DNA from 2 places in the Brevibacillus parabrevis genome. Region 1 is predicted to be linked to the other one. Evidence: riboswitches for the same ligand, from Rfam matches in the RefSeq annotation. Region 1 holds a riboswitch; the other holds the start of a gene.

Region 1 (4,368 bases):
GGAAACCAAAATTTTACCAAAAACAGACGGTGTTTTTCTATTTTTTTCTCGAAAGTTGGGAAAATTGCCTCAGATTATCAGTTGCATAGCGGAAAGGAGGCTCACAGCTACTCATTCATCCATCTTTTCCATACTTCTAAGATGAAGAGGAAGGTGCCATGTGGATCAAAAAACATTGATTACCAAGCAGCGCAATAAAATTGTCATTTGCATTGGATGGCTTATGGTAGTACTGCAAGTAGCGATCGATATAACACGAGGTTTAAGCCTTGCTTTTGTCATTCAGTGGTTCGTGTTTGCCGGGATTTGTTTGCTGCTGATGTGGATGAACCGCGCAGCGAAAACCATTTTGCTCATTCCGTATGTCTTGGTTGGCGTCCTTTCTCTTATTTGTGTTATGCATTTGCTTACTTTTCCCCGGACAGCCGAGAGGAGTATGCTAAATTTGTTCGAGTACCTCGCTCTTGTATCTCTTTATCCCAACTATCGCCCTGTTATTGCGATGTCAGTTGTAGCCATCATTACTGCGAATCTAGGTCAATATCTGAATGTTTATGCAGATGCAAATAATGTTCCGCTCGTCGTGGTTGCCATCATCACGATCTATGTCGCAAAGCTTAACGAGAACGTGTATTTGCAAGCGGAAAGCCGGCATAAGGAAACGCTGTTTGCTAAACAGCAAATCGAGCAAATTTTTGGTAAGGTGTTACATTCGGTGGAGACGCTTAAACAATTCAGCTTGTCGCTAAAAGATAATGTCCTTTTTACGGAACGCGTCTCTCGGGAAGTATTGACGTCTTTTTCCGAGGTGGCTAAAGGCGTGCAACTGCAGGCAGCAAGTGTCGGCGATATCTCCAACTCCGTACAAGATTCAAATCATGGAGTTCAGCGAGTAGCCGCCAGTTCGCAGCGCATGAAAGATTTAACATTAGCGACTGTGAAGGTAACGGAAGAAGGAAATGAACAGGTGTCGACGCTAACGAAACAAATGGCTCATATCAGTACGATCATCGATAAAACCGTGACGTTGATGAACGAGCTTCATGAACGAAATCAGCAAATCGGTTCTGTTCTTTCCAAGATTAGCGAGATCTCCAACCAAACCAACCTGCTGGCCTTGAATGCTGCCATCGAAGCAGCGCGTGCGGGAGAGCACGGGCGGGGTTTTGCCGTGGTTTCTGATGAAGTGAGGAAGCTGGCTGTCCATTCACAGCAATCGACGGAAGAAATAGCAGGCATATTGGTGGATATCCAAAATAAGACAAGCGACCTTGCCAAGCAAATCATTACCGGACAAGCCGCTGTTGTAGACAGTCAAAACGCTGCGCAGCACACAGAATCCATACTAAAACAAATTACAAATAACGCGAATAGCGTTGTGATTCAAGCGGGCGAGGTTGAGACGCTCATTCATGCGTTGGAGAATGGCTCGCTGCGGATTGTGGATGAAATCACCCAGATTTATAGCGTAACGGAACAATCGAGTGCGTCTGTAGAGCAAGTATTGGCGAGTGTAGACGAACAAACAGAACGGATTGAACAAATTGTGGCAAGCTTTAGAGAGTTGGAGCTGCTTACCGATACGTTAAGCAGCTTGGCTGTGGAGTCTGGGAAGTAACTATGATCTGATAGCATCCCCTTTAAGTAGACATGGCGTGAAAAGCGCACAATGGTTTACTTGGAGGGGCTTTTTTGTAATTTTATGCAAGAAAAGTAGTTTAGCTATCAAACAAATCGGGTAAAGATTTCGTGTGGAAAAAAATCCAAGGCATTATTTGAAAGTTAACCCACATTTTTACTTTCGTGTGCTATAGTAAATTTATAAACAAAATACGACAAAAAATGACAAAGGCAAACCTGTTGAAAGGCAGGGACGCAAAGCCACGGGTCTAAGGCAAGCAGATTGCATTTCTCTGCTGCTACGATAGCCGGGTTGCCATGCCGAACGCAAAAAGGCTGTCCGGGTGGCAGTCTTTTTTGTTGTGAAAAAAAGGATAGGAGGTACACCGTGTGATGGAATCAAGTCTAAAGAAAAAGTTAATTGTCGTTATGTGCCTGCTTTTGATCATCAGCTTGGGCACGGTATGCGGGGCCAGCTACTACAGCTCTTCGCAATTGCTATCATCGAGCCTGGACAAAGAAGCGGAACTGACAGCCAGCAATCTATCCATCCGTATCGACAGCTTCTTCCAGGAAAAAATCGGAATCGTGGAAACAGTCGGGGAGATGATGTCCTCAGACAACAATTTCGAGCATGACTTGAGGCTGATTCAGGAAGCGCAAAAGAAAAACCCTGAGTTTGAAACGTTTTTCTTTTCCTATGACTTGAGCGGCAAAAAGGTCATCAACTTCAAAGGAGAGGAAACCAATCCTTCCGACCGTCCGCATTTTCAGGAAGCAGGAAAAGGCGAAGGGAAAATCATCGTATCCGAGCCGGTTGTTTCCCAACGGACAGGCAATAACATTGTGACGGTCATCTTGCCATTGATGAAAGACAACCGCCAATACGGCTATGTCGGCTCTACTATCCCAATCAATGAGATTCAAAAAACGGTTTCTGAAGAGAAATTCGGGCACAGCGGCTATGCTTTTCTCGTCAGCAAAAAAGGAACGTATATCTGGCATCCGAATAGCGAGTTTATTTTGAAGCAATCCGTGCTGGAAAGCGACATTCCCGAGCTGAAAACGGCATTTGAAGCGACGCAGCAAGGCGGGCATGGAATTATTCAATACCAGCAGGAGCAAACAGCGCAGTTCTCCTCATACGCATCGACGAAACTGAACTGGGGCGTATTCATCACGGCTCCGGTCAAAGATTTGCACGCTCCGGTAAATGAGCTGTCGATCAAGCTGCTTGCGATTTCACTGGTTGTGTTGGCGCTCGGGATCATTTTCGTATACTGGCTGTCTGTTCGCCTGGTGAAACCGATTCAGCGTCTGAACCAAGTGGTCAATGTGGTGGCGCAAGGGAATCTCACGCAGACCGTTACGGTAGACGGCAAGGATGAGCTTGCGGTGCTTTCCCGTGACTTCAACCAGACTGTTGCCCACTTGAAAGGTCTGATTGAGGGCGTGTCGCAATCTTCCGAGCAGGTGCTGCGCTTTACTCAGGAAGTATCGGCAGGCATTGAGCACGCGACGGAAAACGTCAATCGCATCGGGCAATCGATCAATCAAATTGCAGGCGGAGCGGAAGCGCAGGCGACCAGCTCCAAAGATGTCGCGCTGTCCATGAATGATATGGCAGCAGGGATCGTGAAAATCGCCGAGACATCTGCGCATGTTTCCGAGGCGGCGCGCGAGGCTTCGGAACAGGCTGAGCAAGGAACGACTGTCGTGGAGCAGGCGGTGCGGCAAATGGGCAGCATCGGCGAAGGAACGACCAAAGCAACTGAGGCCATCGAACGTTTGAACAGCCGCTCCAAGGAAATCGAAGGGATTCTCGATACGATCAGCCAGTTGACGTCGCAAATCAACCTGCTCGCTCTCAATGCGTCGATTGAGGCTGCGCGGGCTGGCGAGCATGGACGAGGCTTTGCCGTCGTGGCCGGAGAAGTGAAAAATCTCGCTCACCAATCCGAGGAATCGGCTGCGAAAATAGCGACATTGATTCACGAAATCCAACAGGATACCCGCCATGCCGTCGAAGTGATGAACACAGGCAACCGCGAAGCGCACGAAGGAATCACGATGATTGAAGAAGTCCGGGAAATTTTTGCGCATATTTTGGAGTCTTCCCGCAATGTTGCTGCCCATATTTTGGAGGTGTCAGCAGCATCGGAAGAAATGTCCGCAGGCTCCGAGCAGGTGAGCGCCTCGGTGGATGAAATGCATCACATCGCGAAGCTCGCTACTTCTGATGCCCAAAAGGTTGTGGAGGCAACAGCCGAGCAGCTTCAGGCCATTCAAGATATCGCCCGTTCCGTCGAGCATTTGAACGCCGTGACGGAAGAACTGCAACAAGGGGTTGGCAAGTTTAGCCTGTAGGTCCCATCCCTGTTAAAGGGGGGATGCGATATAAGGGATGAGACAGTTTGAACAAAGCAAGACAAACAAAGAGAGCAACAACCAGGAGGAGAAGAAACCGATGAACAAGTGGACCAAAAGAATGGTGGCGAGCACACTCGCTGCAACATTGCTGATGACTGGAACCGGAGCGTTTGCCGCAACTGCGGGAACACCGAATGGACAAGCCGTGGCGGTAGAAGCGGCCAAAAAACAGGACAATAAAAAGTTTGAGTCCCGCCTCGACGAGATCATCGCACGAGGATATATTGTAGTGGGAACGCCTGGGGACTACAAGCCGTTCACATATTTGAATCCGAAGACGAACGAGTTTGAAGGCTACGACATTGACGCCATGAAAGA
Region 2 (4,368 bases), 2.0 Mb from region 1:
CTCCAGGCGGGACAACAGGGAGACGACCTCGCTCGATGCCTCCTGGAGCAAGAGATACGTTTGCTGCGCTCCCGCCAGATCTTGAGCCTGGTACTGCTCGACGGCTTGCTTGGCGTAAGCATGAACCATCCGGTGCGGCTCCTCAAGCTTTTTGAAGATCGGATTGTTTCGCACTTGGGCAGACAACTCGCCATAGTACCAGTTCCCGAGACGGCATGTGTGGTGGGAGCCCATTTCGCTTGCGTTCAAGTGCTCCAAGCCCAAAAACATGTTGTAAATTTTCCATTTCCACAGAAGATGGTCGGTTTTTGCCACGCGGACGATGTCTTTCGAGCTGAGCTTGACGTTGATCGTAAAGAATGTTTTGCGGTAATCGTCCATTTTTCGGCTCAATTCCAAAATCAGCTGGGCCGTATCCTTGGCGATTTCCTGCGAATGCGCGCTCAAGTCAAAAATCGTGGAGTTGCGGCGGGCAATGTCCGTTACGGAAGAAGCCTGCTCCTCGGTCATGGCGGCAATTTGCGAGGTCGATTGGCTGATTTCCTGCATCGCGGTCACAATTTTGTTCAAGGCGACGTCAGCGTATTGGGCCTCACTCACACAGCGCTCAACCAGTTTGCCTGTATCGTCCATTTGCTGGGTCACCTGATTGGAGACATGCTGCAACGATGCCATATTGGTTGTAATTTGGCTGATTTGTTCTTTTGTATGCTCGGCCAATTTGCGAACTTCTGAGGCGACAACGGCGAAGCCGCGCCCCTGGTCGCCTGCCCGCGCAGCCTCGATACTGGCGTTGAGGGCGAGCAGATTCGTTTGCTCGGCGATTTCCCGAATAATATGCACGACATCCTGGGTCTGGTGAATCTCCTGATCGAGCTTGTTGACGCGGCCCATGACCTCTTCGAAGACGCGCCCGACTTGCCGGATGTCTCCCAGCGCGGCATTGATGATCTGCCTGCTCTGTTCTGCGGAGTGGACGGCATCGTCCGTTCCTTCCGCCACCTTGATAGCGTGGTTGGCCACTTCCTGAATGGAAGCGCTCATTTCTTCCGTAGCTGCTGTCACGCTGTGGCTTTCCTCAATTTGTTCGTCCATGCCCGAGATGAGCTGTTTGGTCGTATCGAGCTGTGTCATATGATTCAACATGTCGGAGATGCCGAACAAAAATGATTTGAACGTCTCTTCCATATATACTTCCACGATCAGTTGCTGATCGAACGCTGCCAGTTTTTGGACGGATGTGACCATTTGCATCATTTGATGCGGCTGATGGCTCCATTTTTCCATCAAGATCGATGTCATGATCTGAATCAACATATGATGAGCGGAGATAAAATGATCGGCTGTCAGATGAATGCGGCTGTGAACTTGTCCAATCACAATTCTCGTCTTCACGTATTCGTAATCCACATTCGCCTGCAGAAACTGTTCAAGATACAACTCCAATGTGTGTTTCAATTTTCCTAGTGTTGAGTGGTCGAGAATCAGTTTTTGCAATTGATCAACAGCCGTGATTGCGCCGTAAAATTGGTCGACAATCTTCGCTTTAAAGGGCGAAAGCGTTTCGGCAGCATTTTTGACATGGGCGAGCGTGTCTTGATCCACCCCTAAAAAGGACAAGCGCTCCTTTACTCGTTCTCCTACTTGATCGATGTCAGTCGTGTGAGAGGATTTTACGTACTCTGTCCATGGCTTTGTTTTCTTCGTAAAAAATTGCATGCAGACCTCCGGATTCTTTGCTTTTCTCTTTTTTAGTCGTTCGCTTCAAAACGGGGGAAGAGAGCATACGTCAATGGTGCTTTGGTGAGTGAATTGGCGATAGTGGACACGACAAATGTTCTGGGATAAAATAAACCGACCCTACAGCAATAATAGGGTCGGTTGCACTACTCACTCCCAGCCATTCAAGTGCCCACATACAAATCGCTGATCATCGCTTCCACTTTCAGTTATACAATTTCACAATATATAGTCATATTAGCTTATATTAATTCAAAAAGGGAATAGCAAAAATGAGCTATTTACACTTTCAAGCAAAATATTATGGTTTTGCATAGGAACAACCAGGCGAAAGTGCAGGAAAGCTATTACGCCCGATCGTGGATATGATACGCTAGGAAAAAGGAGAGTGACAGCCAATGCCAGAGCAGTCGCCACTCGTTGATACACGAAATCGCCCTCTCCGCGATTTGCGTATTTCCGTGACAGACAAATGCAATTTTCGTTGCAGATACTGCATGCCTGCGGAAATTTTTGGACCGGACTTTGAGTTTTTGCCGCAGCACAAGCTGCTTTCATTTGAAGAGATTGTTCGACTGACCGACATTTTCGCCTCGCTTGGCGTCCAGAAAATCAGAATTACAGGCGGAGAGCCGCTCATGCGCAGAGGCTTGCCTGTGTTAATTGAAATGATAAAAAAAGTAGCAGGTATTCACGACATCGCTATGACCACCAACGGTTCGTTGCTCGTCCGCCACGCGCAGGCTCTGAAGGAAGCAGGACTTGACCGCGTGACAGTCAGTCTCGACAGTCTGGACAACGAGCGGTTCGGCACATTGAACGGCAGGGGCTATCCGGTAGAAGCCGTGCTGGACGGCATACGGGCGGCGGCTGAAGCAGGTCTTGGCGTGAAAATCAACATGGTCGTGCAGCGGGGAGTGAATGACCAAGATATTTTGCCGATGGCCAAATACTTCCGCGAGCAGGGGCATACTTTGCGCTTCATTGAATTTATGGATGTCGGAAACTCCAATGGCTGGAAGCTGGATCAGGTCGTGCCGTCCAGCGAAATCGTCCGCATGATTCACCAGGAGATGCCGCTTGTTCCGATCGAGGCAAATTACTTCGGGGAGGTCGCTTCGCGCTATCGCTACGAGGACGGGGATCAGGAGATCGGGCTGATTTCTTCTGTGACGCAAGCTTTTTGCTCCACCTGTACGCGCGCCAGGCTGTCCGCAGAGGGCAAAATGTACAACTGCTTGTTCGCTTCTGCGGGCGAAGACTTGCGCGAGCCGCTGCGAAACGGAGCGAGCGACGATGAGATCAGAGCGCAGATTCAGACGATCTGGAGCAAGCGCGATGAACGATATTCAGAAGAGCGGCTGGATGAGACGCCTGGCCTCGTAAAACGTCCCAAGGTGGAAATGTCGCACATTGGAGGATAGTGTGTGATAAGCCTTGACAAAGACAACTCTAACCTGTATCATGAATTGAGTGTATAAACACTTCATACTTCGAGAACAAGCAGAGGCGCCCAGCTTCTCACCTGCGTCGACGTCTTCCACGACTGTTGACAGGTAACTCTTATGCAAAGATCCTTGGATCTGATGAAATTGCTTAGGTGAGATATGTGCGGGCGCAGATGCGTTCGCACATTTTTGTTCCTTCTCGAAATTGACGGAGGTGGCAAGTATTAGCAAGGATCAAATGTTAATCAACGAAGCGATCCGTGCCCGTGAAGTCCGTTTGATCGGTGCTGACGGGAGCCAATTGGGAGTCGTACCTTTTAGGGAAGCGTTGCGCATTGCCCAGGAAGCCGAACTGGATCTGGTAAACGTTGCTCCTACAGCCAAACCGCCTGTTTGCCGTATCATGGACTATGGAAAGTTCAAGTACGAGCAGGCGAAAAAGGAGAAAGAAGCGCGGAAAAACCAGAAGATCATCGAGCTGAAAGAAGTGCGTTTTTCGTCCAACATCGAGGAACACGATTTTCAAACCAAGCTTCGCAACGTCCGCAAGTTCTTGGAGGATCATCACAAGGTGAAGTGTACGATCCGTTTCCGTGGACGTGAAATCACCCACTCCGAAATCGGCCTTGGCGTTATGGAACGTGTGGCTGCCCAGTGTGAAGATCTCGCTACGCCTGAGCGTAAACCGAAGATCGAGGGCCGCAGCATGATCATGATTCTGGCTCCGAAAGCGGAAAAGTAAGATAGTAGTTTAGACAGGAGGATTTTTCAGATGCCTAAAATGAAAACCAACAAGGCTGCTGCGAAACGTTTCAAAAAGACTGGAAGCGGCCAATTGAAGCGCGACCGCGCATTTGGTAGCCACTTGTTCGCTAACAAATCGACGAAAGCGAAGCGCCACCTGCGCAAAGCTGCACTCGTTTCCAAAGGCGATCAAAAACGTATTGAGCAAATGCTCACTTACCTGTAAGTTTTTGTATCACTACACACATTACGCAGCATGAGCTCCCTAAGCGCCTAGCAGTAGGCCGCCATGCTGGAAAGACCAGGAGGAGTTTAGTATGCCAAGAGTAAAAGGTGGCATTGTTACACGCCGTCGTCATAAGAAAATTTTGAAGCTGGCGAAAGGATACTTCGGTTCCAAACATCGCCTGTTTAAATCCGCTAATGCGCAGGTAAT

What was found. Region 1 has a riboswitch for cyclic di-GMP ahead of IRJ17_RS05895 (methyl-accepting chemotaxis protein). Riboswitches for the same ligand answer to the same signal wherever they lie in the genome.
Region 2: linked by a shared signal. The riboswitch ahead of IRJ17_RS24460 (methyl-accepting chemotaxis protein) and the one ahead of IRJ17_RS05895 (methyl-accepting chemotaxis protein) in region 1 are both predicted to bind cyclic di-GMP.

The regions. Positions count from the first base shown of each region.
Region 1 covers NZ_CP064090.1:1,223,778-1,228,145, forward strand. Annotated here, with positions in the region: gene IRJ17_RS05890 (methyl-accepting chemotaxis protein) at 161-1,618, shown strand; cyclic di-GMP riboswitch class I at 1,841-1,941, shown strand; gene IRJ17_RS05895 (methyl-accepting chemotaxis protein) at 2,014-3,987, shown strand; gene IRJ17_RS05900 (transporter substrate-binding domain-containing protein) at 4,088-4,368, shown strand, end outside.
Region 2 covers NZ_CP064090.1:5,313,575-5,317,942, reverse strand. Annotated here, with positions in the region: gene IRJ17_RS24460 (methyl-accepting chemotaxis protein) at 1-1,719, opposite strand, end outside; cyclic di-GMP riboswitch class II at 1,868-1,950, opposite strand; gene moaA (GTP 3',8-cyclase MoaA) at 2,139-3,164, shown strand; gene infC (translation initiation factor IF-3) at 3,427-3,930, shown strand; gene rpmI (50S ribosomal protein L35) at 3,961-4,158, shown strand; gene rplT (50S ribosomal protein L20) at 4,250-4,368, shown strand, end outside.